3 regions of the Mesorhizobium sp. GW821-FHT07A06 genome follow, and region 2 is predicted to be linked to each of the others. Evidence: predicted binding sites of a transcription regulator. Region 2 holds the regulator's gene; each other region holds the start of a gene.
The links. The regulator LexA, encoded in region 2, represses DNA repair genes until DNA is damaged. The targets are predictions, from matches to a motif close to TGTTCNNNNTGTGTTCNG.
Positions count from the first base shown of each region.

Region 1: dinB (DNA polymerase IV) is a predicted target of LexA. The motif match lies at 4,224-4,241, and genes of this name have one in related genera.
Region 3: AC07SZ_RS18750 (helicase-related protein) is a predicted target of LexA. The motif match lies at 2,964-2,981, and genes of this name have one in related genera.

Region 1 is NZ_JBWKRC010000010.1:2,628-12,628, reverse strand. Features, by position in the region: gene xth (exodeoxyribonuclease III) at 1-705, opposite strand, end outside; gene AC07SZ_RS26035 (DUF3606 domain-containing protein) at 721-900, opposite strand; gene ligD (DNA ligase D) at 1,031-2,968, shown strand; gene dinB (DNA polymerase IV) at 2,982-4,022, opposite strand; gene AC07SZ_RS26020 (ImuA family protein) at 4,290-5,051, shown strand; gene AC07SZ_RS26015 (Y-family DNA polymerase) at 4,966-6,486, shown strand; gene AC07SZ_RS26010 (error-prone DNA polymerase) at 6,483-9,749, shown strand.
Region 2 is NZ_JBWKRC010000007.1:163,935-173,935, reverse strand. Features, by position in the region: gene gltA (citrate synthase) at 1-1,250, opposite strand, end outside; gene gltX (glutamate--tRNA ligase) at 1,435-2,859, opposite strand; gene AC07SZ_RS22700 (ComEC/Rec2 family competence protein) at 2,962-5,415, shown strand; gene lexA (transcriptional repressor LexA) at 5,409-6,146, opposite strand; gene AC07SZ_RS22690 (GntR family transcriptional regulator) at 6,499-7,272, opposite strand; gene AC07SZ_RS22685 (ABC transporter substrate-binding protein) at 7,427-8,413, shown strand; gene AC07SZ_RS22680 (ABC transporter ATP-binding protein) at 8,471-9,250, shown strand; gene AC07SZ_RS22675 (ABC transporter permease) at 9,256-10,001, shown strand, end outside.
Region 3 is NZ_JBWKRC010000005.1:339,713-349,713, forward strand. Features, by position in the region: gene AC07SZ_RS18750 (helicase-related protein) at 1-2,794, opposite strand, end outside; gene phbB (acetoacetyl-CoA reductase) at 3,504-4,229, opposite strand; gene AC07SZ_RS18760 (acetyl-CoA C-acetyltransferase) at 4,319-5,497, opposite strand; gene AC07SZ_RS18765 (hypothetical protein) at 5,584-5,712, shown strand; gene phaR (polyhydroxyalkanoate synthesis repressor PhaR) at 5,794-6,405, shown strand; gene AC07SZ_RS18775 (GNAT family N-acetyltransferase) at 6,445-6,927, opposite strand; gene AC07SZ_RS18780 (rhodanese-like domain-containing protein) at 6,924-7,343, opposite strand; gene ftrA (transcriptional regulator FtrA) at 7,452-8,435, shown strand; gene AC07SZ_RS18790 (citrate synthase) at 8,441-9,592, opposite strand; gene AC07SZ_RS18795 (citrate synthase/methylcitrate synthase) at 9,686-10,001, shown strand, end outside.

The sequences.
Region 1 (10,001 bases), on a different contig from region 2:
GGCATCGCGAAGACGGGGCGACAACGAGGGACTGACCAGCAGATGGTCCATTCGCAGACCAGAACTCCTGTCGTAGCCGCCCCCAAAGGAGTGATTCCAATAAGTATAGACCCCCTTTTCCGGATGGATGCGCCGGACCGCATCGATCCAGCCATCCTCAAGCATCCCGGCATAGGCTTGCCGACTCTCGGGAAAGTACACTGCATCCCCAAGCCATCGTCGCGGCGCTACAGCATCAATGGGGGTTGGAACAACATTATAGTCTCCGCACAACACGGTCGGCGCGCCCTCTTTGAGGAGGCCCCGGCCGTAGCTGATCAGGCGGTCGAACCAACGCAGCTTGTAGTCGAACTTGGGCCCAGGGGCGGGATTTCCGTTTGGCAGGTAGAGACAGCCGACTAGGAGCCCGCTCACCTCAGCCTCGATATAGCGGCTATGGCTGTCGTCGGGGTCGCCGGGAAGCCCGCGTCGACGCTCGATGGGCTCGGCTCCGCGAGCCAGAATTGCGACGCCGTTGTAGGATTTCTGGCCGTGCCAGATTGCACCATATCCAGCGTCGCCGATCGCCTCGGCCGGAAACTTCTCGTCCGAGGTCTTGAGTTCTTGAAGACAGACGACGTCATAGTGCGTGGCCTTGAGCCACGCGAGCAGGACCGGCAGGCGACCATTAACACCGTTCACATTGAAGGTGGCGACGCGGACCATCGCTTGGGTGGCCAGCTATTTCTTGAGCTTGTCCTCGACCTTCTTGCGGCTGTTGCCAACCGATTTCACGGCCGACCTAACCTCGGCCTTGCTGGCTCCAGTCTTGCCCGCCTCATATTTCACCTCGTGATCCTGCCCACCGGCGACCTTTGCCCGGTCCTGACTGCGTCCACGGGTTGTTTGAGCAGTGGCCATTTCTTCCTCCAAGGATTGCGTTCTAGTTCCCAACAACGCGGCCGGACTCTTCCGGTTCAATTCATCGACGCGCGTGTGGAACAAAATCCCCGGGAAGAGTATTGAATCGCACCATGTATTCGAGTTCGGTATGTCGGCCGTAGAGGCCGCCCTCAGCAAAAAGCGCGCACCGCGCCGGGACTCAGAATCTACCTCCAAATACCCGCTTCCAAGGTTTCGCCCCTTCCAGCTCTGCACCCTGACTGACGACATTCCGGTGGGAACGAACTGGCTCTTCGAGATGAAGTTCGACGGCTATCGGGCGCAGGTCGCCATCTCCGGATCGGAAGTCGTCGTCTACACCCGCAACGGGCACGACTGGACCCGCCAGTTCAAGGTGGTCCTGCCGCCGCTGCGGAAGCTCACCAAAGGCTCGGCTCTGATCGACGGTGAAATCGTCGCAATCGATAGCCAGGGCCGCACGAATTTCTCCATGCTCAAGACTGGCATCGCTGCCGGCATGCCGCTCAAGTTCTACGCCTTCGACCTGCTGGAACTGAACGGCGGCGATCTCTCGGGCCAACCGCTCCTCGAGCGCAAGGAACGGCTTGCGGCGCTTTTAGGTGAACGCGACCCGGATGACGCTCTGCAGTTTTCCAGCCATATCGCCGATCATGGGGAGAGAATCTTCGAGACCATGTGCGCCGGGGGCCACGAGGGCATCATCGCCAAGCGCGCGGACAGCCGCTATGTCGGCGATCGGACTGCCGCCTGGCTGAAGATCAAGTGCACGAAACGACAGGAATTTGTTGTCGGCGGCTACCGCCCAAGCGACACCGGCCGCGGTATGGCGTCGCTGATCCTTGGTACCTATGAGGACGGAAAGCTGATCTACCGCGGCCGCGTCGGCACCGGGTTCACCGAGGCGATGCGCAAATCCATTCTCGCGCAGTTGGAGAAGCGGCGTCTGGACAAGCCCGCCTTCGTCTCCGTGCCCCGCGACATTGCGCGACGCGCCCGATGGGTAAAGCCCGAACTCGTTGCCGAGGTTACCTATGCCGAAGTGACACCGGACGGCAGCCTGCGGCATCCAAGTTTTCAGGGCATACGCGAAGACAAGCGCGCCGACCAGGTGGTAATGGAGATACCGAAGACCCCCGCGACGCCTGGCTCCGCCGATCTCGATCCGGCGATCGGCACGGAGATCGCCGGGGCGGTCGGCGTCAAGCTCACGCATCCGGACAAGGTCATGTATTCCGGAACCAAGGTGACAAAGGCGACGCTCGCTGCCTACTACGCCGCGGTTGCCGAGAAGATGCTGCCGCACATTCAGGACCGGCCCCTGTCGCTGGTGCGCGACACCGATGGCGACCTGCAGCAGACCTTCTTTCAGAAACACAAGCTGCCTGGCATGCCGAAGGCCATCCATGACGGGCAGCTGGAGAAGATGTCCGGCAAGGAAAGCCGCATCCTCTGGGTCGACGACCTGGCGGGGCTGGTCGCCGGCGTCCAAATGAACGTGCTCGAATTCCACGTATGGGGGAGCCTGCGCCAGCAGCCGAACCTGCCACATCGCATGATCTTCGACATTGATCCCGACGAGGGCCTGGGCTTCAGTGATGTCCAGCAGGCAGCCCTCGACATCCGGGGCATTCTGGAAGCGCTCGGACTGCAGTCGTGGCCGTTGCTATCCGGCGGCAAGGGCGTTCACGTCGTCGTTCCGCTTGTCCCCGAAGCAGACTGGGAAGGGGTCAAGGGCTTCTGCCGGGACCTCGCGGAGTTGCTCGCACGGACTGATCCGTCCCGCTTCGTCGCCAATATGAGCAAGGCAAGGCGCAAGGGTCGCATGTTTCTCGACTATCTCCGCAACGGCCAAGGCGCCACGGCTATCTGTCCCTGGTCGACCCGAGCACGTGGGGGTGCCTCCTGCGCCGTGCCGGTCACCTGGGACGAGTTGCCGACATTCAAAAGCGCCAACACGTTCGACGTTTTTGCCGCTGCTGCGCGGGCTCAACAGCCCGACGCCTGGGAGGGCTATTTCGATATTGAGCAAACGCTGACTGAGCGCATCCGCAAAGCAGTTCAATAGAGACGCTGCCGTCCTAGATAGTCATCGACAGCTGCCGATCGGGCTCGAATCGCGTTTCACCCAAATTCGAGAGCGTCAGTCCGAGCAAGCGAATTCCCTTTGTAGCAGGGAACACCTGATCGAGGAGCGCGCCGCTGACGGTCGCGAGTTCGTCCTCGGTCCTGATAACGCCGGCGATCGTGCGGCTGCGCGTGATCTGCTGGAAATCGGCGAATTTCACCTTGAGCGTCACGGTACGGCCCCGGATCGAGCGTTCTTGGCAATAGCGCCAAACCTTGCCGATCAGTGGCGCCAGTTCCTTGCGAGCAAATTCGAGATCAAACAGGTCGCTCACGAAGGTGTCCTCCGCTCCCACAGACTTGCGCTCGCGATCGGCCCGCACCGGCCGCTCGTCGATGCCGCGCGCGATCCAGTAATAGTAAGGGCCAGCCTTCCCGAACTTCTCCCCCAAGAACGCTAAGCTCTGTGCGTGCAGGTCGGCGCCCGTCTCGATTCCGAGCCGGGTCATTTTGTCGGCTGTCGCGGGACCGACCCCATGAAACTTCCGCACCGGCAAGGCCTCGACAAAGGCCGGCCCCATCTTCGGGGTGATGACGAACTGCCCATCAGGCTTATTCTGGCCGGAAGCGAGCTTGGCGAGAAACTTGTTGTAGCTGATCCCGGCGGAAGCGGTCAGACCGGTTTCAGCCTTGATCTTTGCGCGGATCATCTCGGCGATCGTGGTGGCGATCGGGATGGACTGCAGATTGTCGGTGACGTCGAGATAGGCTTCGTCGAGCGAAAGCGGCTCGATCAGTGGCGTGTGCTCGGCAAAGATCGCGTGGATCTGCTGGGAGACGGCGCGATAGGCGTCAAAGCGCGGCGGTACGAAAATCAGATCGGGACATTTGCGTTTCGCGGTGATCGAGGGCATGGCCGATCGCACCCCGAATTTTCGAGCCTCATAGCTGGCAGCGGCCACCACACCCCGCGCCGCCGAGCCGCCGACTGCCACCGGCTTGCCGCGCAGCTCTGGCTTGTCTCGCTGTTCGACCGAGGCAAAGAAGGCATCCATGTCGACATGGATGATCTTCCGAAGGATGGTCGTGCCTGCCCTCAGCGTATCCGCTTCTAGGCCGTTGTCAACTCGCTCGCCCACTTCATCGTCCCTGCATCACCTGTCGGCATTTCAAGATAAATCGCAACTCGACGGAGTGTAGCCTTTGATCAACTCTCGAAGCGACGCAACGAGTCCGATTGACTCATGGATGCTAAAGAGAACAAATAAGGAACATACCAGCCCCGAAATCCGTTGGGAAGACTGTTTGAGAGTGATTTATCCATGGGTCAGCCCGCCGTCAGCCCCGCTATCGCTGCGCTTCGCGAGCGAATCGCGCGCCTCGAAGGCGGACCGGCGCGCAACCGTGCGACGCTTCCCTTCGGTGTGCCTGCAATTGACAAGGTGCTGCCGGGAGGCGGGCTGGCGCTCGGGGCGCTGCATGAGATTGCGGGTGGCCGGAACGGGGCGATCGATGGGGCCGCGGCGGCGCTGTTTGCCGCCGGCATTGCCGCGCGCGCCAAGGGCAAGGTGCTGTGGTGTGTCACAAGGCAGGATCTCTTTGCTCCTGCCCTTGCCCAGGCTGGGCTGCTACCCGGACGTGTCGTCTATGTCGAAGCCGGCGACGAGGCCGCCGTACTCGCCTGTTTTGAGGAAGGACTTCGTCACGGCGGCCTAGGGGCCGTCGTAGCCGAACTCGCCCGTCTCTCCATGACCGCCTCCCGCCGCCTGCAGCTTGCCGCCGAGACTTCCGGCGCCATCGGCATCGCCATCCGCCGCTGGCGACGGCAAACCGAAGCGACCGATTTTGGACAACCAACCGCCGCGGTCACCCGATGGCGGGTCACCGCGCTTCCCTCCCGCCCCTTGCCGGTTCCCGGCGTCGGCCGTGCTCGCTGGCAGCTTGAGCTGATCCGAGTGCGGGCTGGAGAAAGCGCCGATTTTGAAGTGGAAGCCTGCGATGCCAAGGGTCGTCTCGCTCTTTTTTCCGGCCTGGCCGACCGATCGCCTGCGGCGCGCCATGGGCCAGTCCGCGCCATCAGCTGAAACCCCGGTCGTCATGCTGGGCCGGCAGGGAAACCGGCGGCTCGTGCTGGCCGCCGATGCAGCGGCGCGCGCCGCGGGTCTGCGCGTCGGCATGCCGGCGAGCAAGGCCCAAGTCCTCGTGCCGGGGCTGCAGAGCTTCAATCTTGATCCAGCGGGCGACGCCGAGGCTCTCGATAGAATGGCGCTCTGGTCGCTGCGCTACGCGCCAATCGTCGCCGCCGATCCGCCCGATGGCCTCATCATCGACACCACCGGTGCCGACCATCTGCATGGCGGTGAGGAGACGATGCTCGAGGGCCTGGTATCGCGCATCGGGGTGTCCGGCATCGAGGCACGGGCGGCCGTTGCCGATTCGTGGGGCGCAGCCCATGCCTGCGCGCGATTTCTCGCTCGGTCGACGTTCGTCGCGCCGGCCGGACAAGCCGCCGCGATCGTGCGCGATCTCCCGATCAGCTCTCTGCGTCTTCCGCACGACATTGTCGACGGCCTCCATACGTTGGGTTTCGAACGGGTCGGCGAAGTCGAAGCCGCCCCCCGGGCTTCCCTCACGCTGCGTTTCGGGCCTGAGCTCGGCCGCCGCCTCGACCAGGCCGTGGGCGGGCGCAGCGAACCCTTCGAGCCCATCCGCTCCCCCGAACTGATCGCGGTTCGTCGCGCCTTTGGCGAGCCGATCAGCGCGGCCGAGACGATCGCCCGCTATGCCGGCAAGCTCGTCGTGATGCTCTGCGAAGGACTCGAGACCAAGGGGCTCGGCGCTCGCCGGCTCGACCTGCTGTTCCACCGCGTCGACAACCGCATCGAGGCCATTCGTATCGGCACCGCGGTGCCGGTACGGGACGTCAAACGGTTGACCCGGCTTCTCACCGACCGCATCGAGACCGTCGACCCCGGCTTCGGCATCGAACTGATGACGCTGACCGCAACCCTCGCTGAGCCCTTCGGAGCCAAGCAGATCATCTCTTCGCTGGTCGAGGAGCCGGAGCCGGACATCAGCGATCTCATCGACACGCTCACCAACCGCATCGGCGAGCAACGCCTCTATCGCTTCGCCCCGGTCGAAAGCGACGTTCCCGAACGCTCCATCCGCCGCATCGCCCCGACTGCTCCCGATGATGGGACGAGTTGGCCGGGGGAATGGCCGCGCCCGCCGCGGCTGCTCACCCACCCCGAACCCATCGAAACCATGGCGCTGCTGCCCGACCATCCACCGGTCTGGTTCAGTTGGCGCGGCATCCGTCGCCGCGTCACGCGCGCCGATGGTCCTGAGCGCGTGTTCGGCGAATGGTGGCAGCGCGATGCCGAACTGATCGCCGTGCGCGACTATTTTCAGGTGGAGGACGAGTCCGGAGACCGCTTCTGGATTTACCGCGCCGGCGATGGCGAGGATCCCGAGACCGGCTCGCACAAATGGTTCCTGCATGGGCTCTTCGCATGAGCGGACCGTCCTATGCCGAATTGCAGGTCACCAGCCACTTCTCGTTCCTTCGGGGAGCAAGCTCATGCGACGACCTGTTCGCGCAGGCGGCCGCGCTCGGCATCGAGGCCCTGGCGGTCGTCGACCGCAATTCGCTCGCCGGTATCGTGCGGGCCCATCAGGCTGCCAAGGACACGGGCGTTCGGCTGATCGTCGGCTGCCGCCTCGATCTGGTCGACGGCATGGCGGTGCTGGTCTATCCGACCGACCGGACCGCCTATTCCCGGCTGTGCCGGCTGCTGACACTGGGCAAGAAGCGCGGCGGCAAGGGAAAATGTCACCTGGAATGGAGCGACCTAGCTGCCTATGCCGAGGGTCTGATCGCCACTCTCGTTCCCGACCATGCGGATGACACCTGCGCCCTGCAATTGCGCCGGTTGCGGGAGGCGTTTGGCGATCGGGCCTATTTGGCGCTGACCCTGCGCCGCCGGCCCAATGACCAGGTCCGGCTGCATGAACTCTCCAATCTTGCCACCCAAATGCGGGTGCCGACCGTGGTGACGAACGACGTTCTGTTCCACGAACCCGGCCGGCGCATTTTGCAGGATGTAGTGACGGCCATTCGCCACAACCTGACCATCGACGAGTTGGGGTTCCGGCGCGAGCGCCACGCCGACCGCTATCTCAAGCCCCCAGAGGAGATGGCGCGGCTATTTTTGCGCTACCCGGAAGCCCTCGCGCGCACGCTCGGTATCACACGGCAATGCCGCTTCTCGCTCGACGAACTCGCCTATCAATATCCCGAAGAGAAGATGCTGCCGGTGCTGACGGCGCAGCAGGCGCTCGGACAACTCACCTGGGAAGGTGCGGAGCGGCGCTATCCCGAGGGCGTGCCTGACAAGGTGGTGGCGCTGATCAAACACGAACTGCGCCTGATCGAGGTCCTGCAATACGCTCCATATTTCCTGACCGTGAACGCCATCGTGCAGTTCGCGCGAAGCAAGGATATCCTGTGCCAGGGCAGAGGTTCGGCCGCCAACTCAGCCGTATGCTATGTGCTGGGCATCACCAGCATCGATCCCGAGCGCAACAATCTGCTCTTCGAGCGCTTTGTCTCGCAAGAGCGCAACGAACCCCCGGACATCGATGTCGACTTCGAGCATGAGCGGCGCGAAATCGTCATGCAGTGGGTTTACGAGACCTACGGCCGCGACCACAGCGCGCTGTGCTCAACTGTGGTGCGCTATCATACTAAGGGCGCCGTCCGCGATATCGGCAAGGCCCTCGGCCTGCCCGCGGATGTTACCAAGCTGCTCTCCTCCCAGGTGTGGGGCCACGGCGAGGCCATCGACGAAGCGCGTGCCAAAGAACTCAACTTCAACCTCGCCGATCGCCGGCTGCGGCTGACACTGGAACTTGCCCAGCAGCTCGAAGGAACGCCGCGGCACCTGTCGCAACATCCGGGAGGCTTCGTTCTAACCAATGACCGGCTCGACGATCTGGTGCCGATCGAGCGGGCTCGCATGGTCGACCGACAGGTCATTGAGTGGGACAAGGACGACATCGATATTCTCAAGTTCATGAAGGTCGACGTCCTGGCGCTCGGGATGCTCACCTGCATGAAGCGCAGCTTCGATCTGCTGGCTGAGCACAAGGGCGTGGACCTCGACCTGGCCACCATCCCGGCCGAAGACCCTGCGACTTACGCCATGGTCCGCAAGGCGGATACGATCGGGGTCTTCCAGATCGAGAGCCGCGCCCAGATGTCGATGTTGCCCCGCATCAAGCCGCGCACTTTCTACGATCTGGTCGTCGAGGTCGCCATCGTCCGGCCCGGCCCGATCCAGGGCGACATGGTCCATCCCTATCTTCGCCGCCGGGAAGGCAAGGAACCGGTCGAGTTCCCCACTCCTGAACTCGAGCGCGTGCTCGGCAAGACACTGGGTGTACCGCTGTTCCAGGAACAGGCCATGCAGGTCGCCATGGTCTGCGCCAGCTTCAGCGCCGGCGAGGCAGACCAGTTGCGCCGTGCCATGGCGACCTTCAAGCATACCGGCGGCGTCAGCAAGTTTCGCGACAAGCTGATCGGCGGCATGATCGCGAATGGCTACACGCCGGAATTCGCCGCGACCACCTTCAAGCAGCTTGAAGGCTTCGGCAGCTACGGCTTCCCCGAGAGCCACGCCGCCAGTTTCGCGCTGATCGCCTACGCCTCGAGCTGGATGAAATGCCACCATCCCGATGTCTTCTGCTGCGCCCTGCTCAATTCCCAGCCAATGGGTTTCTACCTTGCCGCCCAGATCGTCCGCGATGCCCACGACCATGGCGTTGAGATCCGACCCGTCTGCACCAATGCCAGCCGCTGGGATTGCACACTAGAACCGATCGGCGGGGACGGACGCTTTGCGGTCCGGCTCGGTCTGCGGATGGTGAAAGGACTGGCGAATGTCCACGGGGCAGCGATTGTCACGGCCCGGACCGACGAACCCTTCGCCTCCATCGATGATCTTTGGCATCGCGCCGGCGTGCCTGCGGCATCGCTCGTCCAACTCGCCGAGGCCGACGCCTTCCGCCCCGGTCTCGGCCTGGCACGCCGCGAGGCGCTATGGGCGCTCAAGGGACTGCGCGACGAGCCCCTGCCGCTCTTTGCCGCCGCCTCGGCGCGTGAACAGCAGACCGTATCCGAAATTCACGAGCATGCCGTAGCGCTGCGGCCGATGACGACCGGAAGGGAAGTTGTCGAGGACTATGGTCATGTTGGCCTCACCCTGCGCAACCATCCGCTCTCGTTCCTGCGGGCCGACCTTGCCCGGCGCCGTATTGTCACCTGCAGCGACGCGATGCAGGCGCGCGACGGCCGCTGGCTGGAGGCGGCAGGCCTGGTCCTCGTTCGCCAACGGCCTGGCTCAGCCAAGGGCGTGATGTTCCTGACCATGGAAGACGAAACCGGCGCCGCCAATGTCGTCGTCTGGGTCAAGGTCTTCGAGAAGTTTCGCCGTGTGCTGCTCTCGTCTTCGATGCTCGCTGTCCGGGGCAAGATTCAGCGTGAAGGCGAAGTGGTTCACCTCGTCGCCCATCAACTCTCCGACCTTTCGGGTGAACTCGCTAGTGTCGGCAACCGCGACACGCCATTTCCACTCCCGCATGGGCGAGGCGACGAAGCCCATCACGGCGGCCCCGGCCTCGATCCCCGCAGCCTACCGAAAGGATTCAGACCGCGCGATATGGTGGATCCCACATTGCAGGTCGATCCGATCAAGGTGAAGACACGGGACTTCAAGTAAACGCTCGCTTGGCGCTTTGGTGGCTCGGTGGGACCGCTTCTTGCCCGTACGGCTTTCGTTCCGAGTCCGCCTCCGACAGCTTCGGCCCCTAGCCGCCACCTAGGATGTTGCGCACTTTCCTTACAAGCCGGCATGCAGCGTATGCTGCTCATAATCATCGCACATGTCCGGAAGATAGCGCGCGGTTCAGGTGTTTCGAGCCAACTTTCTTGGCGGGCGCTGGACGGTGACGACCTCCCTTCCATATTGCGT
Region 2 (10,001 bases):
GGATCCTCGATCATCTCCTTCCACTGCGCGATCCAGCCCACGGTGCGGGCGACCGCGAACAGCACGGTGAACATGGTGGTGGGGAAGCCCAGCGCCTTGAGCGTGATGCCGGAATAGAAGTCGACATTCGGATAGAGCTTCTTCTCGATGAAATAGGGATCGGTCAGCGCGATCTTTTCCAGTTCCATGGCGATGTCGAGCAGCGGATCGTCCTTGATGCCGAGTTCGCCCAAGACCTCGTGCGCCGTCTTCTGCATGATTTTCGCACGAGGATCGTAGTTCTTGTAGACGCGGTGGCCGAAACCCATCAGCCGGAACGGATCGTTCTTGTCCTTGGCGCGGGCGATGAATTCCGGGATGTGATCGACATGGCCGATCTCGCCCAACATGTTGAGCGCCGCTTCATTGGCGCCGCCATGGGCCGGGCCCCACAGGCAGGCGATGCCGGCGGCGATGCAGGCGAACGGGTTGGCGCCGGAAGAGCCGGCGAGGCGAACCGTAGAGGTCGAGGCATTCTGCTCGTGATCGGCGTGCAGGATGAAGATGCGCTCCATGGCGCGCGCCAGTACCGGGTTGATCTTGTACTCCTCGCACGGCACCGCAAAGCACATATGCAGGAAGTTTGCCGCGAAACCGAGATCGTTCTTCGGGTAAATAAAGGGCTGGCCGATGTGGTACTTGTAGGCCATGGCCGCGATCGTCGGCATCTTGGCGATCAGCCGCATGGAAGCGACCATGCGCTGGTACGGGTCGGAGATGTCGGTGGAGTCGTGATAGAAGGCCGACAGCGCGCCGACCACGCCGCACATCACCGCCATCGGGTGCGCATCGCGGCGAAAGCCGGTGAAGAAGCGCGACATCTGCTCGTGCACCATGGTGTGGCGCGTTACGCGGTAATCGAAATCGTCCTTCTGCGCCTTGGTCGGCAGTTCACCGTAGAGCAGGAGATAGCAGACTTCGAGGAAGTCGCCGTGTTCAGCCAACTGGTCGATCGGATAGCCACGATGCAAGAGGATGCCGGCATCGCCGTCGATGAAGGTGATTTCGGACTCGCAGCTTGCGGTCGAGGTGAAACCGGGGTCGTAGGTGAACGCGCCGGTGGTGCTGTAGAGCGAAGCGATGTCGATGACGTCAGGCCCGACGGAGCCGCTTCGCACCTTGAATTCATGGGTCTTGCCGGCGAATTCAAGCGTTGCCGTAGCTTCTTGGTTCTTGCCGCCCACATCCAGTTTTTTCGCAGCTTCGGTCATTGCAAACTCCTTCTTGTTTCCTCATGCCGGCAAAGGCAAATTTCTGCAGAGCGACACGTCGAAATCACCGCAATGCGCGTATTCGCCACCGCATTTTAGGAGGTGCGTGCCAGATTGGGCCAAGACCTAATGTTGCACTGCGAAACGCGCCTTTCAATGCCAATCTTCTTGGGCCAGTTTGCTCCTAATCGATTTGATCCGCTATGCGCGCCAGGCTCTCCTCGCGCCCAAGCACGGCAAGCACGTCGAACACACCCGGCGAGGTGCTTTTGCCAGTCAGCGCGGCCCGCAGGGGCTGGGCCACGGCGCCAAGCTTGTGGCCGCCGGCCAGCGCATAATCGCGGATCGCGGCCTCCGCCGCGGCAGCCGTCCAGTCGCCCGAAACCGCGTTCAAAGCTTCGTGAGCGCCACGCAGGATCTTGCGCGCTTCGTCGTTGAGCAAGAGCGTGGCCTTGTCGTCGAGCGGCAGCGGGCGCGTGGCGAACAGGAAGGCCGCGCCATCGACAAGCTCGACCAGCGTCTTGGCACGCTCCTTCAGCCCCGGAAGGGCTGCCAGCAACTGCGCCTTCTTCGTGTCGTCAAGGCGCGCGGCCATCGCCGGGCCGCCCTCGAGATAGGGCAGGGTGGCGATGAAGATGTCGAACAGTTCGGCATCGGCCATGCGGCGCATATGCGCGCCATTGATCGCTTCCAGCTTGGCGAAATCGAAGCGGGCCGCGCCCTTGTTGACGTCGCCAATGTCGAACCAGGAGATCATGTCCTTGATCGACATGATCTCGTCGTCGCCGTGGCTCCAGCCCAGGCGCGCCAGGTAGTTGAGCAGCGCCTCCGGCAGGTAGCCCATGGCCCGATAGGCCTCGACGCCGAGCGCGCCGTGACGCTTCGAAAGCTTGGCGCCGTCGGCGCCGTGGATCAGCGGGATATGCGACATCGACGGCACGTCCCAACCCATGGCATTGTAGATCACCGTCTGGCGGGCGGCATTCGTCAGGTGGTCGTCGCCGCGGATGATGTGCGTGACACCCATGTCGTGGTCGTCGACGACGACGGCATGCATGTAGGTGGGGTTGCCGTCCGAACGCAGGATGATGAAGTCGTCGAGATCCTTGTTGGGGAAGCGCACCTCGCCCTGGACGCGATCCTGGACGATCGTCTCGCCCTCGGTCGGCGCTTTGATGCGGATTGCGCCCTTGACGCCGGCTGGCGCCTCGGACGGATCGCGATCGCGCCACTGGCCATTGTAGCGCGGCGGCAGACCCTTGGCGCGAGCCGCCTCGCGCATCGCCTCCAGTTCGGCAGGCGTCTCGTAGCTGTAATAGGCCTTGCCCATGCGCACGAGCTCCTCCGCGACCTCGCGGTGGCGCGGGGCGCGCTCGAATTGCGAAACCGCATCGCCGTCCCAGCCAAGACCGAGCCAGGTGAGGCCGTCCAGGATGGCGGCCGTCGCGGCATCGGTCGAACGCTCGCGATCGGTGTCCTCGATGCGCAGCAGCATCGTGCCGGCGGTATGTTTGGCATAGAGCCAGTTGAACAGTGCCGTGCGCGCGCCTCCGATATGCAGGTAACCGGTGGGCGAGGGGGCAAAACGGGTGACGACCTTGTCGGACATGAAACTCTCGGAAACCATCTGAAGCGGGGCGCGGCGGCGCGGACTTTCGCGCGTTGCGCGTTCATGTAGCATAGGGCGTCAGGGGTGCAAGGGGCAGACCCGATGGCTGGACGTGGCCGGGGCTCGGATCAGGGCGAGGACGCTGTGGTTGGCGTCAGCGAACGGTCCCTGTTTGCAATCCCGCCGCCGGCCTCGCTGCCGCCATCACCTCTCGTTCCCGGCTCCGGCAGCCAACCTTTGCCAGGGGGTACCCCAGCACAAATTCCGCCCGCCACTGGCAGGATTGCGCGTATCGGGCGGCAAATTGGCCAGGCCTCCTTGCCTCGCCTGCGCCACAGTGTGACGACGGCAGCGGAGCTGGAACTTGACCGAGGCATCGCCTTCCTGCTGGTGCCGGTCTGCCTGGCCGCTGGTGCGATCGGCTATTACGCGCTGGCGGCGGAGCCTGACTTTGCAAAGCCTGTGGCGATCGTCGTGCTGATGGTGATCTGTGCGCTTGTCTCGCGCTCCTGGCCGAAAACCCATCTGGCCTTCATGGCGGCATTGATGTGCGCGTTGGGCCTGCTTGCCGCCAAGGTCGAGACCTGGCGGGCCGGCACCCGGATGCTGGGTTCGGAAATCTCGACGCAAGTGACCGGCCGTGTCGTCTCGCTCGACCGCATGGAGACCGGCCGCATCCGATTGACCATAGATGTGACGTCGACGGCCCGGCCAAAACTGCGTTACGCGCCGGAAAGGGTGCGGCTCTCGGCGCGCAAGATACCTGACGACATGACAGCCGGCTCGCTGATATCGGGCTATGCGAAGCTGCTGCCGCCGACAGGTCCGGTGCGGCCGGACAGCTACGATTTCTCGTTCGACAGCTACTTTGCCGGCATCGGTGGCAGCGGCTTCTTCCTTGGCAATCCAAGAATCATCTCCGCCGACGACAATGAGATGCCCCTGTCGGCCCGCCTGTTTTCAGGGATAGAAAATGCGCGCGAAGCCATCGCCGACCACATCAGGGGCGTTGTTGGCGGCGCCGAAGGCGAGATCGCGGCAGCGCTGATCGTTGGCGTGCGCGCCGGCATTCCCGATGAAATCAACGAATCAATGCGGCGCACCGGCATCTATCACATCATCTCCATTTCCGGACTGCATATGGCGCTGGTCGCCGGCACCATCATGGGGCTGTTGCGCGGTGCCTTCGCGCTGTTCCCGGATTTTTCCGCGCGTCGGTCGGTGAAGAAATACGCGGCCGCCGTGGCACTGTTGTCGATCGCCGCCTACCTCATCATCTCAGGCGTGGTCGTTGCCGCCGAGCGCAGCTTCATCATGCTGGCGGTAATGTTGATTGCCGTATTGTTCGATCGCGCCGCGCTGACCATGCGCAACCTCGCCATCTCGGCAATCGCCGTCATCGTGGTGTCGCCGCACGAGGTGGTCGGTCCAAGTTTCCAGATGTCTTTCGCCGCGACCGCCGCGCTGGTCGGCGCCTATGCCGGCTGGGCGGATCACCGTGCGGGAAAGGCAAGACCGCCGCCGCCAAAGCGGTCCCTGCCGGGCTTTCTCACGCGAAAATTCCTGCTGGCGACGGGCGGGTTGGCGATGACCTCCATCACTGCCGGCTGCGCCACGGCGCTGTTTGCCATCTGGCATTTCCAGCGTGTGTCACCGCTCAGCCTGTTCGCCAATCTCGCCGTCATGCCGATCGTTTCTCTGATTGTCATGCCTTTCGCTGTTCTCAGTTCTCTTGCGATGCCCTTTGGTGCCGATGGTCCCTTTCTCTACGTGATGGGCAAGGGGCTGACGGCCATGATCGCCATATCGGCGTGGATATCGGAACGCTCCCCCGTCGATGCGATCGGGCTGATTTCACAGCACTCGGTGCTGCTGGTGACGATCGCACTGGTCATCGCAACGATGGCGACGACATGGCTGCGGCTCGCGGCAGTGCCATTCGCGCTCGCCGGCCTGTTGACGGTGTCGGATACGCGCACGCCGGATGTGCTGATCTCGGAAGACGCGCGCCTGGTCGCGGTGCCGATCGGCGGTGGCGAACTCGCGGTCAGCCGGGCTCGCCCGAACGAATTCACCGTCGACAATTGGAAACGCGCGCTGGTCTCCGAAACAATTGTCGCACCGGAGATGTTCAACAAGGCAGAGGGACAATTCGATATTGCCGATGCCGTCAATCTGCCGCCAGGGGCGCCGTTTTATTGCACGGAGGGCATCTGTCTCGCCCGGCATCCGTCTGGCGCGATCATCGCGCATGTCGAAGACCGCAAGGCTACCTGGAAGGCCTGCGGCTTCGCCGACCTGATCGTTGTCAATGACGCGACGGGCTACGATGCCTGCCACAACCCGCTGGTTCTCGTCGTCACCAAACGGCAACTTGCACGCAAGGGCAGTGCCGCCGTCTTCTTCGACCGCCAATCGGCGACCAGTCCGCCAATCATCAGCTTCGCCGTGGACGGACCGTATCGGCCTTGGCACGCACAACGAAAGTTTTCGCGTGAGGCGAGGGGACTGCCGCCCTATCAAAAACCCGAAACGCCGGCCGCTCCTGCTCAGTAGCGCCTGATCAGCCCGACCAGCTTGCCTTGCACCTTGACCCTGTCCGGCCCGAAAATGCGCGTCTCGTAGGCCGGGTTGGCGGCTTCAAGGGCAATCGAAGCGCCCTTGCGGCGGAATCGCTTCAAGGTCGCTTCCTCCTCGTCGACCAGCGCCACGACGATCTCGCCCGGGCTCGCCGTATCGGCGTTGCGGATAATGACCGTGTCGCCATCGAAGATGCCGGCCTCGATCATCGAATCGCCCTTGACCTCCAGCGCATAGTGTTCGCCACCCATGATCATGTCCGGCGGCACTGAGATCGAATGCGTCTGATGCTGGATGGCATCGATCGGCACACCGGCGGCGATACGGCCCATCACCGGGATCGACACGGCGGCGACCGCGTCGTCGTCATTCCCGGCAAAGGGCAAGCGTGACGGCGCCGGCTTGATCTGGCGGCCAACGCCGCCCTGACCAAGACTGCCTTGAATGACGCTAGGCGAGAATTTCTTTGCCGCGTTGAGGCCTGGCGCGATCGAATCCGGCAGCCGCAGCACTTCCAATGCCCGCGCCCGGTTGGGCAGCCGGCGGATGAAGCCGCGTTCCTCGAGCGCCGTGATCAGGCGATGGATCCCTGACTTGGAGGCGAGATCGAGCGCTTCCTTCATCTCGTCAAAGGAGGGTGGGATACCGCTTTCCTTCAGCCGTTCATGAATGAACATCAGAAGTTCATGTTGCTTGCGCGTCAGCATGGCGCCCCCCAGGCATTGAACGAAGGGTGTGAATCGGAATCGAAAAACAAACCCAGAACAAACACTATCTGTTCCAGTTGTGTTCCGCAACTGTTTAAAGTTTAGTGAACTTGTTAAGACATCTGAAATTATCCGCCGCCGGCAGTGCGCAGCGATCGACCGCCTTCGCCGCCAACGCGAGCATTGAAATCATTTTGGTTAATCGCCTGTGGCCTACCTCTTGATGGACCTTGGCATCGGTTTCTCAAGGGCGTCCAGAGGCTGGATTTGCGTCGTTGGTCGATCCCTTCCTGGCGGAACGAAACGAAATCAAAACGCCAACGATCATGCCTCAAGAGAAAGAACGATGAAGTCATCCCGAAATTGCCTTCAGGCTGCCGGCGCGTGCGGTATAATTGTTCGCGCCGCTGTCCTCGCTGTGAACGTAGACATGCAGCGTGTAGCCGATATGCGCCGTCATCAGCGCTTTCGCCCGCTCGACATCGCGATCGAGGGCCGCTTCCATGATCGCGGTGTGATGCTCGATCGCGATCGCCTCGCGCAGGGCGTCCATTGCCTCGCCATAGCCATGCTTGAGGCCGGCCGCCGCCCGCAATGTCGGCGCCAGTCCGAGAAAACGATGATGCCGCCGCAACTGATCGGCGATTGTCGAGCGGAAGCGCAACAGCCAGTTGGACGTCGCGGCACTCAGCAATGCCGCGTGAAAGGCCTCGTGGCTCTCGTCCCATTGGTCGACCGCGTCATCAGAGGGGTCGTCGACCGCGGTCTTGCAGCGGGAGAGGCGGTAGTGAGCGGTGACAACCGCGTCCTCCCATTCCCTGCCGCCTTTCCCGATCGATTCCAGGAACAGCGGCATCTCCACAACCATCCTTGCGCGAGCCAGGTCCTCGAGTTCGGCCCGCGACACCGGAGCCACGGCAAAGCCGCGATTGCTGATGGCCGTAACCAGGCGCTCAGCCTCAAGCCGAGACAAGGCTTCACGCAGCGGTGTCCAGCCGACGCCGTATTGACCGCGCAGCGCGCTCAGCTTGAGCGGCGCGCCCGGCATGAGGCGTGTGGTCAGGATATCGCGCCGCAGCAACTGATAGGCAGCCTCGGTTTTCGTGGAGTTGTTCTGATCCTGCATCGCGATCCGTCCATCGTCGGGCATGTGGAAATTATATATGATGGTGGCCCATGGCAAGAATTATATATAATGTTTGACAGGTGACGACGGACTGACCATGATCGCCGCAGTTGCCGTCCCGATGAGCGGCGCTGATCAAATCTGGGAGGAAATGATGTTGAAGTCGAAATCCGCTTGGCTGTCGGGATTGGCCCTGGCAGGCGCATTGATGGTCAGCGCGGGGAGTGCCGCCGCCGACCAGATTCGCATCGGCATCGCCAATTTCGGCGAGCATCCGCAGCTCAACGCCGCCATAGCCGGGTTCAAGAAAGCGCTGACGGACAATGGCTTTGTCGAGGGCAAGGATGTCGTCTACACGGAGAGCCATACCAATTTCGATGCATCGCTAGTCCCGCAGATGATCGCCAAGCTGCAGGCGGAGCAGCCCAAGCTGATCTACACCATCACCACCCCGGTCTCGCAGATCGCCAAGAAGGCGCTTGCCGGTTCCGGTATTCCGATCGTCTTTGCCGCTGTCACCGATCCGGTCGCGGCCAAGCTGGTGCCGTCGTGGGACGCCGGAGACGAAGGCATGACGGGCGCCAGCGATCTGCAGGATGTCGCCGCTGTCATGGCCTTCACCAAGAAGCTGCTGCCGAATGCCAAGCGCTTCGGCGTCCCTTACAATCCGGGCGAGGCCAATGACGTTGCCTTGGTCGAGAAGATCAAGGCGGCCGCACCGGCGGCCGGTTTCGAGGTCGTGGAAGTCGGCATCGACAACGTCAATGACATCCAGCAGCGCATCGCCGCGCTCGCCGGCAAGGCAGACGTGATCTACGGCCCGGCTTCAAACCTGATCCAGCCGGCGATCGCCGCTGTCTCCGCGGCCGCTCGCCAGGCCGGAATCCCAATCGTCAACTCCGATGACAGCGCGGTCCGCAACGGCACGGTGCCGGCAAGCTTCGCGGTCAATTACACCCAGGTCGGCGTCAACGCCGGCAACATCGCCGCCGAAATCCTCAAGGGCAAGGATCCCAAGACGATCGCGCCGTCGCGCCCTGCCTACAAGGATCACATGGCAACGATTTCCCGCAAGGCGATGGCCGCGTTCGGCATGGAGATACCGGCGTCGATGGCCGACTGCGGCTGCATCGTCGACTGACATCGGCACTGAAGGATGACGGCGTCGGCGCCGTCATCCTGAGGTCAGGGAGGAACGATGCTCGAGATCCGATCCGCGCGCAAAGTATTCTACAAGGGCCAGGCCGATGAGAAGATCGCGCTGGACGGTCTCAGCCTGTCGCTGGCCACGGGCGAGTTCGGCATCGTCATCGGCTCCAACGGAGCCGGCAAGAGCAGCATGCTCAATGCCATTTCCGGAGCTCTTGTCCTGGATTCCGGCAGGATCCTGATCAATGGCGCCGACGTCACGGCCATGCCGGTGTACAAACGTGCCGCAAGATTGGCACGCGTCTTCCAGGATCCGATGCGCGGCACAGCCGCCAGCATGACGGTGGCGGAGAACATGCTGCTGGCCGACCTGCGCAGCCAAAAACGCACGCTGCGGCAAGGGCTGAACGCTACGCGGCTTGCATCCTACAAGGAGCGCCTGTCGATATTGGGCCTCGGCCTTGAAAATCGCCTCGATACCCGTGTCGACCTGCTCTCGGGCGGGCAGCGACAGTCGCTCTCGCTGATCATGGCCGTGGGCGGATCGCCGGACTTGCTGTTGCTCGACGAACATACGGCCGCGCTCGACCCGCGCACGGCCGAGATCGTCATGCAGGCGACGGTGCGGGCCGTCAACGCGCTGAAGCTGACGACCCTGATGGTGACCCACAACATGCAGCACGCCGTCGACTATGGCAGCCGGGTGATCATGCTCGATGCGGGCCGGGTCCTGCTTGAAGTCACCGGGGAAGAGAAGGCGAGGGTCACGGTCATCGACCTCATCGGCCATTTTTCGGTCAAGACCGACCGCATGTTGTTGGCGAGCTGATCATCATGGGTTTTGTTCAGGAGGTTCTCACCAGCTTCGTCGCGATCATACCGGTCACGCTGGCGCAAAGCCTGATCCTGGCCTTTGTCGTGCTCGGGATCATGATCCCGTTTCGCATGTTGAATTTTCCCGATCTGACCAGCGAAGGCGCGTTTCCGCTGGGTGGCTGCGTCTGCGGCGTGCTGCTGGCTGCCGGCGTATCGCCGCTGGCGGCCATCGCGGTTGCATTCGCGGCGGGCTTCGCGGCGGGCTGCTGCACCGCCTTCATCCATCTGCGTTTCCGCATCCACACACTTCTTGCGGGCATCCTGATGATGACGATGCTCTACAGCATCAACCTTCGCATCATGGGCAAGTCCAACCTCTCCGTCTTCGGCTCGCCCACCGTGTTCGACTGGGTGCCGTTCGCGCGGCCGGGTTTTCCGGCCAGCAAGATCGTTGTCGCCGGCCTCCTCGCGCTCATCGTCTTCATGGCGCTCTATATGTTTTTCAGGACCGAGAAGGGGACCGCTGTGCGTGCCGTGGGCGCCAATCCCGATATGGCCGAGGCTCAAGGCATCAATGTCTGGGCGGCGACCATTGGCGGTGTCGGACTGGCGAGTGCATTTTCGGCCTCGAGCGGCGCACTGATGGTGCAGTCGCAGGGCTTCGCCGACGTCAATATGGGGCTGGGGATTCTCATCAACGGCCTTGCCGCGCTGATGATCGGCGAGGCCGTCGTCGGCAAGCAGACGGTTTGGCGCCAACTGGT
Region 3 (10,001 bases), on a different contig from region 2:
CTTCGACGGATTCAGCTTCCGCCTCTGGCTCGGCAGCAGGTTCAGCAGTTGCTTCGGCGACAGCCTCAGTTGCGGGCTCTTCCGCGACTTCGGCCGAAGCTTCGGTTGGCTCTTCCGCGACAGGTTCTGCTGCGGCTTCCGCGATGACCTCGGCCGGAGCTTCGACAGCAGCCGGTTCCGAACCCTCGATCGCTGCCTCCGCCGCAGCATCTGTCGCGGCAGCCTGCGCAGCCCTGGCCTGCTCGGCGCGTGTGGCTTCTTCCGCCGCAAGCCAGGCTGCTGCGGCTTCCCGTGCGGCAGTGTCCTGCGCTTCCAACCGCGCCTTGACCTCCGCCGCCGGCTTCGGCTCGGCGCGATAGCCCAGGCCCTTGAGGATCTCTTCCATGTCGTCGGCGGTTGCGCCGAGGATCGACATCATCGGCGGCGTCACCATGAAGGACTGGCCGTCATAGGCGCCGTCCGGACGCTGGCCGAGGCCAGGCTTCCAGTTGGTCGCCGGACGGATCAGGTCGGCCAGCCGCTCCAGAATGTCGATGCGCACGGCGCGGCGGCCGAGATTGCGGTAGCCGGCGAGCTTGTAGAAGGCCTTGTCGAAGGCCGGATCGATGACCACCGAAGTGCGGCCGGACGCCAGCGCATGGACCACGTCGCCAAAGCCGGGCTTGTCCTTGCCGTCATTCTTCAGCGCCCACAGCAAGGTCACCAGTCCGGCGGGTGCCGGCTTGATCAGCGCCGGGACGAAGACATGATAGGCGCCGAAGCGCACGCCAAGCCGGCGAAGCGCCGCGCGACCCTCCTGGTCGAGCGACTTCATCTCCTCGGCAATGTCGCGGCGGTTGATGAGGCCGAAATTCTCGACCAGCTGGAAGGCGATACCACGGCCGATGCCGGAAATCTGGTCGGCGTTCTTCAGGTCGACCAGCGGCTTCAGCAGCGACTCGATCTGGAAATTGACGAAACGTTCGGCGCGCGCGGCGACCTTGTCGCGCGCCGGGCCGGTCAGCTGTTCGTCGGCCAGCAGCACGAGGCGCGGCTTCAGCGCGTCTTCGCCGGAGACCAGCGTGCCGATCGGCGCGCCGATCCAGCGCAGCGTGCCGTCCGAGCCAAGTGCCAGGTCGCCATTGGCGCAGGCGCCAAAACGGTCGGCGCGCGCCTCGAACTCGGCGGCCAGCGCCTTTTGCGCGGCGGTGCGCACGGCCTTGGCGTCTTCGCCGCCGGCGGTCTGGTCGGCGGTGAAGCGGAACCCTTGCAACTCGCCGACATGATGGCCTTCGACAAGGACGGTTCCGGTAGGGCTTATTTCGGCTTCAGGCATGGTATTTTCTCTAAGGCGCCGCATGAGGACGGAAGTCCTGCGGTCTACGAAGCGTTTCGTCAACCGCTCATGCAGCGCATCCGACAATCTGTCTTCGATTTCGCGCGTCTTTTCCTGCCAGTGTGCCTGATCGGCCAGCCAGCCGGGCCGGTTCGACACGAATGTCCAGGTGCGGATCTGGGCAATCCGGTGCGACAGCGTGTCGATGTCGCCCTCGGTGGTGTCGGCGCGGCGCACTTGCTCGGCCATGTAATTCTCGTCGACATGGCCTCGCTTGGCGAGGTCCATATAGATCGACGCGATGAGGTCGGCATGCTGCGCCGGGGCGATCTTGCGGTAGTCGGGCAGCGCGCAGGCTTCCCACAGGAGCGCCACGCGTTTGGCGTCGGTCGCCAGCGCGCGGATATCCTCGTCGCGGGAAAGATATTCGAGCGCCTGCGCGTCGACCGCCGGCAGAGCGCGCGTCAGACCCTCCACCGGAGCGTTGGTCTCGATCGAGCGCTTCAGCGCGTCCAGGCTGGCGAAGTCGAAATGCGCGGTGCGCCACTGCAGCACCTTCACCGGATCGAAGTCATGGCTTTCGATCTTCTTGACCAGTTCCTCGTCGAGCGGATCGACCTGGCCGGTGACGCCGAAAGTGCCGTCGCGCAGATGGCGTCCGGCGCGGCCGGCGATCTGGCCGAGCTCGGCCGCCGTCAGGTTGCGGTACTGGTAGCCGTCGAACTTGCGGTTCTGGGCGAAGGCGACATGGTCAAGATCGAGGTTGAGGCCCATGCCGATGGCATCGGTGGCGACGAGATAGTCGACATCGCCTGATTGGAACAATGCCACCTGGGCGTTGCGGGTGCGCGGCGAGAGCGCGCCGAGCACGACGGCGGCGCCACCTTGCTGGCGTCGGATCAGCTCGGCGATGGCATAGACCTCGTCGGCGGAGAAGGCGACGATCGCGGTGCGGCGCGGCAGGCGCGTCAGCTTCTTCGAGCCCGCATAGGCGAGATGCGAAAGCCTTGGCCGCGTCACCACGGAGACGCCCTTCAACAGGCGCTGCAGGATGCCGTGCATGGTGGCGGCACCGAGCAGGAGCGTTTCCTGGCGGCCGCGAAGATGCAGGATGCGGTCGGTGAAGATGTGGCCGCGCTCGAGGTCGCCGGCGAGCTGCACCTCGTCGATGGCGACGAAGGCGGCGTCGGTCTCGCGCGGCATGGCCTCGACCGTGCAGACCGAATATCTGGCGCCTGGCGGCTGGATCTTCTCCTCGCCAGTGATCAGAGCGACTTTATGGGCGCCGACCTTTTCGCAGACGCGCGTGTAGACTTCCCGCGCCAGCAATCTGAGCGGCAGCCCGATGACACCGGTTTCATGCGCCACCATGCGCTCAATGGCGAGGTGGGTCTTGCCGGTGTTGGTCGGCCCAAGCACGGCGGTCACGTCGCGGCCCGACAGGATCAGCGGCTCGGTATGTTTCGGCTGGATGTTCATCGGCTCGGAAATAAGGCTTTCTGGCCTCTCATTGTCGGGAGCGTGCCTTCAAACTGGCGCGTATGACAGGCGACACATAGGGATTTCGTGCGCGAAGCGAAAGCGGAATGTTCCGTGGGCGGCTCGAAGGCCTCTTTGCACAGCGCTAAATTGGCTATCGCTTAACTGATGGAACGAGTCTGGAACGAATCGGCGACGAATCAGTGACTCGACCAGATTCAGCTTTTGTTCACGGCTATATGTGGATTTCGTGAGCGTGACTCTCACCACATGCTGAATCCCTGAACTGGCCCGTTTTATGCTAAGCGACCTCAGCTATTAAGCTTTGCCGAGAAACGACGGCGGCGGCACGATATCCATCACTCAAGATTATGAAATTGTTAATCTTTCTGAATTTGGTGTTAAGGAACTGTGGGCGATTCCGGCCAGTTAACGTTAACTTGCGCTCAAAGCCGGAACGAATCGGCTACAAATCAGCGCCGGCGGCGTTTTCCCTTTTTGTTCTCCAATAACTTGTGTTGTGAACAGCTTTTCCACCGACAATCCACAGGCTTGGCCACAGGGTTCCGCACAGGCGGCGCTGCCGCATTAGCCCCTGCGTGCGGGATTCAGGCATTGCGCTGCGGCGGGGCTTTTTCGCTTCCAAGGCATCAAAGGAAACGGACCGGTTTCCCGGTCCGTTCGCTACGGTATGAAGCCGTCGGACGTCTCAGGCGAAGTATTGGCCGCCATTGGCGGTGAGGGTCGAGCCGGTAATGAAGCCGGCATCCTCGGAAGCGAGGAAGACGACGCAGCGCGCGATCTCTTCCGGCTCGCCGAGGCGGCCGACCGGGATCTGCGGCAGGATGCGCTCGTTGAGCACCTTCTCATCGATTGCCTTGACCATCTCCGTGGCGATGTAGCCGGGGCAGATGACGTTGACGGTGATGCCGGCGCGGGCGCCCTCCTGGGCGAGGGCCTTGGTGAAGCCGATGTCGCCGGCCTTGGCGGCGGAATAGTTGACCTGGCCGGCCTGGCCCTTCTGGCCATTGATCGAGGAGATGGTGATGACGCGACCGAACTTGCGGTCGCGCATGCCGCCCCACAGCGGGTGCGTCATGTTGAAGACGCCGGAAAGATTGGTGTCGATGACCTCTTTCCACTGCTCACGGGTCAATTTGTGGAACATGGCATCGCGGGTGATGCCGGCATTGTTGACCAGCACCGAGACCGGGCCGAGATCGGCCTCGACTTGGCTGATGCCGGCGGCGCAAGCGTCATAGTCGGCGACCGACCATTTGTAGACCGGAATGCCGGTCTCGGCCTTGAATTTCGCCGCCGCCTCGTCGTTGCCGGCATAGTTGGCCGCGACCGAATAGCCGGCGTTCTTCAAGGCGATCGAGATCGCCGCGCCGATGCCGCGCGATCCGCCCGTGACGATTGCAACCTTGGTCATGCATTTCCCCTTTTTGATATCGCCCTGTTGTCGGGCTTGGCAGGCACTGGATATGAAAGGGGCGGCTTGCGCCGCCCGTTCAGTATTTTTCAGAGGGCTTCCACACACAGGGCGACGCCCATGCCGCCGCCGATGCACAGGGTGGCCAGCCCCTTCTTGGCGCCGCGACGGCGCATCTCGTAGACCAGGGTATTGAAGATGCGGGCGCCCGAGGCGCCGATCGGGTGGCCGATGGCGATGGCGCCGCCATTGACGTTGACGATCGAGGGATCCCAGCCCATGTCCTTGTTGACGGCACAGGCCTGCGCGGCGAAAGCCTCGTTGGCCTCGACAAGGTCGAGATCGCCAACCGACCAGCCGGCCTTTTCCAAAGCCTTGCGCGAGGCGGGAATGGGGCCGGTGCCCATGATCGCCGGATCGACTCCGGCGGTCGCCCAGGAGGCGATGCGCGCCAGCGGGGTGATGCCACGCCGTGCGGCTTCCGCTTCACTCATCAGCAGCGCGCCGGCGGCACCATCATTGATGCCGGAGGCGTTGGCGGCGGTCACGGTGCCGTCCTTGTCGAAGGCCGGCTTCAGCTTGGTCATGGCGTCCAGCGTCGCGCCATGGCGGATGTATTCGTCCTGGTCGACAATCGTGTCGCCCTTCTTGCCCTTGATGGTGAAGGCGACGATCTCGTCCTTGAACTTGCCCGCCTTCTGCGCCGCCTCGGCCTTGTTCTGCGAGGCCAGCGCGAACTGGTCCTGGTCGTCACGGGTGATCTGGAACTGGCGGGCGACGTTCTCGGCGGTGTTGCCCATGTGATAGCCGTTGAAGGCATCCCACAGCCCGTCCTTGATCATGGTGTCGATCATCTTGTAGTCGCCCATCTTAACGCCGGCGCGCAGATGCTGCGCGTGCGGCGACAGCGACATCGATTCCTGGCCGCCGGCGATGATCACCTTTGCGTCACCAGTGGCTATCTGCTGCATGCCGAGTGCAATGGCGCGCAGGCCCGAACCGCAAACCTGGTTGAGGCCCCAGGCGGTGGTCTCCTTGGGCAGGCCGGCAATGATCGAGGCCTGGCGGGCCGGGTTCTGGCCCTGGGCCGCGGTCAGCACCTGGCCGAGGATGACCTCGTCGACCTCCGCCGCTTCGACCCCGGCGCGTGACAAAAGTTCCCTGATGACGACGGCGCCGAGCTCATGCGCCGGCGTGGCGGCGAACGCGCCGTTGAAGGAGCCGACGGCCGTGCGCGCGGCGCTGGCGATGACGATGGAATCGGACATTTTCTTCTCCAGACTTCAAGGATGTTGTTCTGTCGTTGAGGACTTTTCTTGCCCTTTCCCAACCCCAAGTCAAACCGGAAATCGGCATGGCGCCCATGCGCGCCAAGCAGGTCACGCTCCGCCATGCCTTCGGGCTGGCCGCTGCTGCGCAGCATATTTTGCCTGCTATGCAGCATTATATGATCCCGCACTGCACAAACTGCTTGGAATTATGAGGCTTTTGCGCATATCCTCAAAAAGGGCGCAATCGTTACCGGCCGCTTACTCAGGCGCGCCGGTGTCCGGGGAGGATGCAGATGGCCGCAAAAGACGACCCGATCATTATCAAGAAATATGCCAATCGCCGCCTCTATAATACGGGGACGAGCACCTATGTGACGCTCGAGGATCTGGCCGAGATGGTCAAGAAGGGCGAGGAGTTCACCGTCCAGGACGCCAAGACCGGCGACGACATCACGCATCCGGTGCTGACCCAGATCATCTTCGAGTTGGAGAACAAGGACGGGCAGAACATGCTGCCGATCCCGTTCCTGCGCCAGCTGATCGCCTTCTACGGCGACCAGATGCAGATGATCGTGCCGAGCTTCCTCGAACAGTCGATGATCGCCTTCTCCAAGGAGCAGGAGCGCTTTCGCGAGCAGATGAAGGGGGCGATCGGCAAGTCGCCGCTGGACGTGATGAAGATGGCGACGCCGATCAAGGCGCTGGAAGAACAGACGCGCCGCAACATGGAGATGTTCCAGAACGCGATGCGGCTGTTCACGCCTTTTCCGCCGGCGGGCTCGGCACCGGCCGCGGCCCCCGCCGAGCCGGCCAGGAAGGACGCGCCGGCCGAGAAGTCCGACGATCTACAGCAGCTGAAGGACCAGATCGCGGCCATGCAGCGCAAGCTCGATACGATGTCGTAAGCCGGCAGCGGGTCGGGCGCAGCCCAACCCGGCCGTGCCTTATCCGTCGATGGTCAGCTTCCACAATTCCCAGGTGTCGTCGGCCCGCCCGTCAAGCGAGCGGTAAAAAGCCTTGGCCGGCATGTTGGAGTGCAGCACCGTCCACTTGATGGCGGATGCACCGATGCTGGTGGCATGGTCTCGGAGCCGCTCGACAAGGGCGCGGCCGACCGACCTGCCGCGCGCCGCCTCAGCCACGTAGAGTTCCTTGAGCACCACGACTGGCTTCAGATCGTAGGTCCAGGGGATGAGATAATGGACGGCGATGCCGACGACTACGCCGTCGACCTCCGCCACGAACACGCCGAAGCGGGGCGATGGCCCCAGCCCATGGTCGACGATGTCGGCCTCGGTGACCCGGAATTCGTCGTCATAGCCCTCGAAGACGGCGAGCGCCCGCATAAGGGCGAGCACCGCGCCGACATCCCGCCGCTCGAACGGACGGACGACCGCTTTGCGCGCTGGGCTCGGCGTTGCGGTCATGCCCTCGGAGTGCCAGGCGCCTTGCCGGAGGCGAAAGGAAGCTCTTCATCCTGCCAGCCTGTCATGCCACCGATCATGACCTTCACCGGCAGGCCGAGGCTGGCCAATTTGAAGGCCGCCCGATCCGCGCCATTGCAATGCGGCCCGGCGCAATAGACGACGAACAGCGTGCCTGCCGGCCATTTCGCCATTCGGTCGGCCGAGATCTCGCGGTGCGGCAGGTGGAGCGCGCCCGGCACATGGCGGCGCTCATAGGCTTGCGGCGAACCGACCACATGCAGAAGGACAAAGTCCGGCTCGCCGGCGCGCAGTGTCGCGGCGACGTCGGAACAGTCGGTTTCGACCGAAAGCCGACGCAGGAAATGGTCGCGGGCAATCTCCGGCGATGCCGCCGGAATGTCTGTCACGTAGCTCATCAAGGGTCTCCATCTCAGATGGAGCCGGTCTCCATCTCTGATGGAACCGAGGTAGCGCACCGGGCCAGACGATTGCAGCTGGCAGCTTTGCCATATATCGTCAAGATCATGCCAAATCCGCCTCTCGCCAATCCACTGGTCGTTGCCGTCGCCTATGACGGGCTGTGCACGTTCGAGTTCGGCGTGGCGGCCGAGATGTTCGCCTTGCCCAGGCCGGAGATGGGCGCGGATTGGTATCGGTTTGCCGTCGCCGGCATCGATGCCGGCGAAATGCGCGCGATGGGCGGCGTGCGTGTCGTCGCCGATGGCGGGCCCGATCTGATCGGCGAGGCCGGCACGGTGATCGTGCCGGGGTGGCGCGGTGTGGAGTGTCCGGTGCCGCCCTCGCTGGTCGAGGCGCTTCGGGCGGCCAATGAGCGGGGGGCACGCATCCTGTCCATCTGCTCGGGCGTCTTCGTGCTCGCCGCGGCCGGCCTGCTGTCGGGCAAGAAGGCGACCACGCATTGGCGCTACAGCGAGAAACTGAGGGAGATGTATCCCGACATCACCGTGGTTCCGGACGTTTTGTACATCGATGAGGGGAATGTGCTGACATCGGCCGGCAGCGCGGCGGGCATCGACCTGTGCCTGCATCTGGTCCGGCGCGACTTCGGCACCAAGGCCGCCAACATGGTGGCGCGACGCCTGGTCGTGCCGCCGCATCGCGACGGCGGCCAGGCGCAATATGTCGAGAGCTTGGTTCCCGAGCCTCATGAACGCAGCCGGCTCGGACCGTTGATCGACAGGATGCGCGCGGATATTTCCGCCGACTATCCCATAGCCACCCTCGCCAATCTGGCCGGAATGAGCGAGCGGACATTCTTGCGCCGGTTCGCGGCCGCTACCGGTGTCACGCCGGCGCGCTGGCTGCTTTCGGAACGGCTATCGCGGGCGCGCACATTGCTGGAAGAAACCGCCATGCCGATCGAGCGGATTGCCGAGACCGCCGGATTTGGCGCGGCGGCGACGTTGCGGCATCATTTCCGCCAGCAATTCGCAACGACGCCCGCCACTTACCGGGCGCGGTTCGGAACCAGTGCCAACCCAGCCTGACGGCCTCACAGCTGTCCGGGCAGCAATCCCTCATAGCGGCCGCGCGGGCGGATGATGCTGCCGCTCACGATCTGTTCGACCATATGCGCGGCCCAGCCGACGCTGCGTCCGAGCGCGAACAGGTGGAACGGCGCATCGCGCGGCAAGCCCAGGCCGCGCGTCAGCACGGCGAGGGCAAAATCGATATTCGCCGGAGCGCCGGTGGCGGCAATGGCGGCGGCTTCCAGCGACCGCAATGTCTCGTCTGTGTTGCCGATGGCGGCCAGAAGCGCCGCGGCCCGGGGATCGCCTTCGGGGTAGAGCTGATGGCCGAAACCCGGCAATGGCCGGTCATGGCCGAGCCAGCGCCGGATCGTTGCATCGGCGCCGTGCCGTGCCGCATCTTCGGCGAGGTGCATCACCGCCTCGCCGGCGCCGCCGTGCCGCGGGCCCGACAGCGTCGTCAGTCCCGCCAGCAGGCAAGCGGCGGGTGAGGCTCCCGTGGAGGCGGCGACGCGAGCGGCGAAGGTCGATGCATTGAGTTCGTGATCGGCGAGCAGCACGAGGGCGCGCCGGATCGCTTCCGCCCCGTCTTTGCCGACCGACCAGCCCCGCGCCAGTCGCCGATGCACCGGCTCCGGCCCCGCCTCGGCCCCGAGGGCGCCGGCCAGCACGCCGATCGCGCGCGCCGCGTCGGCGCATAGCGAGGCGGCGCTGCGTCCAAGCGAAGGCCGCGCCTGGCCGGCAAGCAAGGCAAGTTGCGCGAAGGCCGGGCCTCGGCCGAACTGGCGCGGCGCATCTGGCGGCGGCGCCTCGAAGCGGACCGGTTCAGGCAGGGCCCAAAGCACAGCGGCGGTTTCTTCCAGCGTCGCATGGTCGGACAGCGCAACGGCGTCCCGGCCCCGATAGATGAGATGGCCGTGCCAGACGGTCGAGATCGCCGTTGCGATCGACGGCTCGCCCCAGGCGATGGCGCTTTCGGCGATGGCGGAGGGGCTGCGCCCGCGTGCCCTCCGCGTTGCCAGCGCGGCGATGTCGTCGGCGCGATATTCGCTGCGGCGTGGGTCAGCGCGGTCCGGGCGCATGCCAATGCGACCGCGGCTGACATAGGCGTAGAGCGTCTGCGGCCTCACCCGCAGCCTTTCCAGTGCCTCTTCCCGCGACAACCATTCGGACATGGCGAGCCCTGATATTGATTCTATTGATCAAGATTGATGACGATCCGGCCTACCCTTATCTCCCATGTGGAAAAGCTTCAAGGAGACAAGGCCATGGCGAATGGGCTCGATGATGTGGTGGCGGCCGAAACCGTGCTGTCCGATGTGGATGGGCTGGGTGGCCGGCTGACGATCCGTGGCTATTCGCTGCCGGAGCTGGCCGGACGATGGAGCTACCCGCAAGTGGTGCGCCTGCTGCTGGATGGTTTCTTCGACGATCTGCCTGGCGATGCCGAACTGATGGCGAGACTGGGCGAGGCCCGCGTCGAGGTGTTCGAGCAGCTCCTGCCCTCGCTGCCCTTGCTGGCGCCGCTCGAAATCTACAGCGCCATGCGCGCCGGCATGGCTCTGCTGCCGGATGGCGAGACGC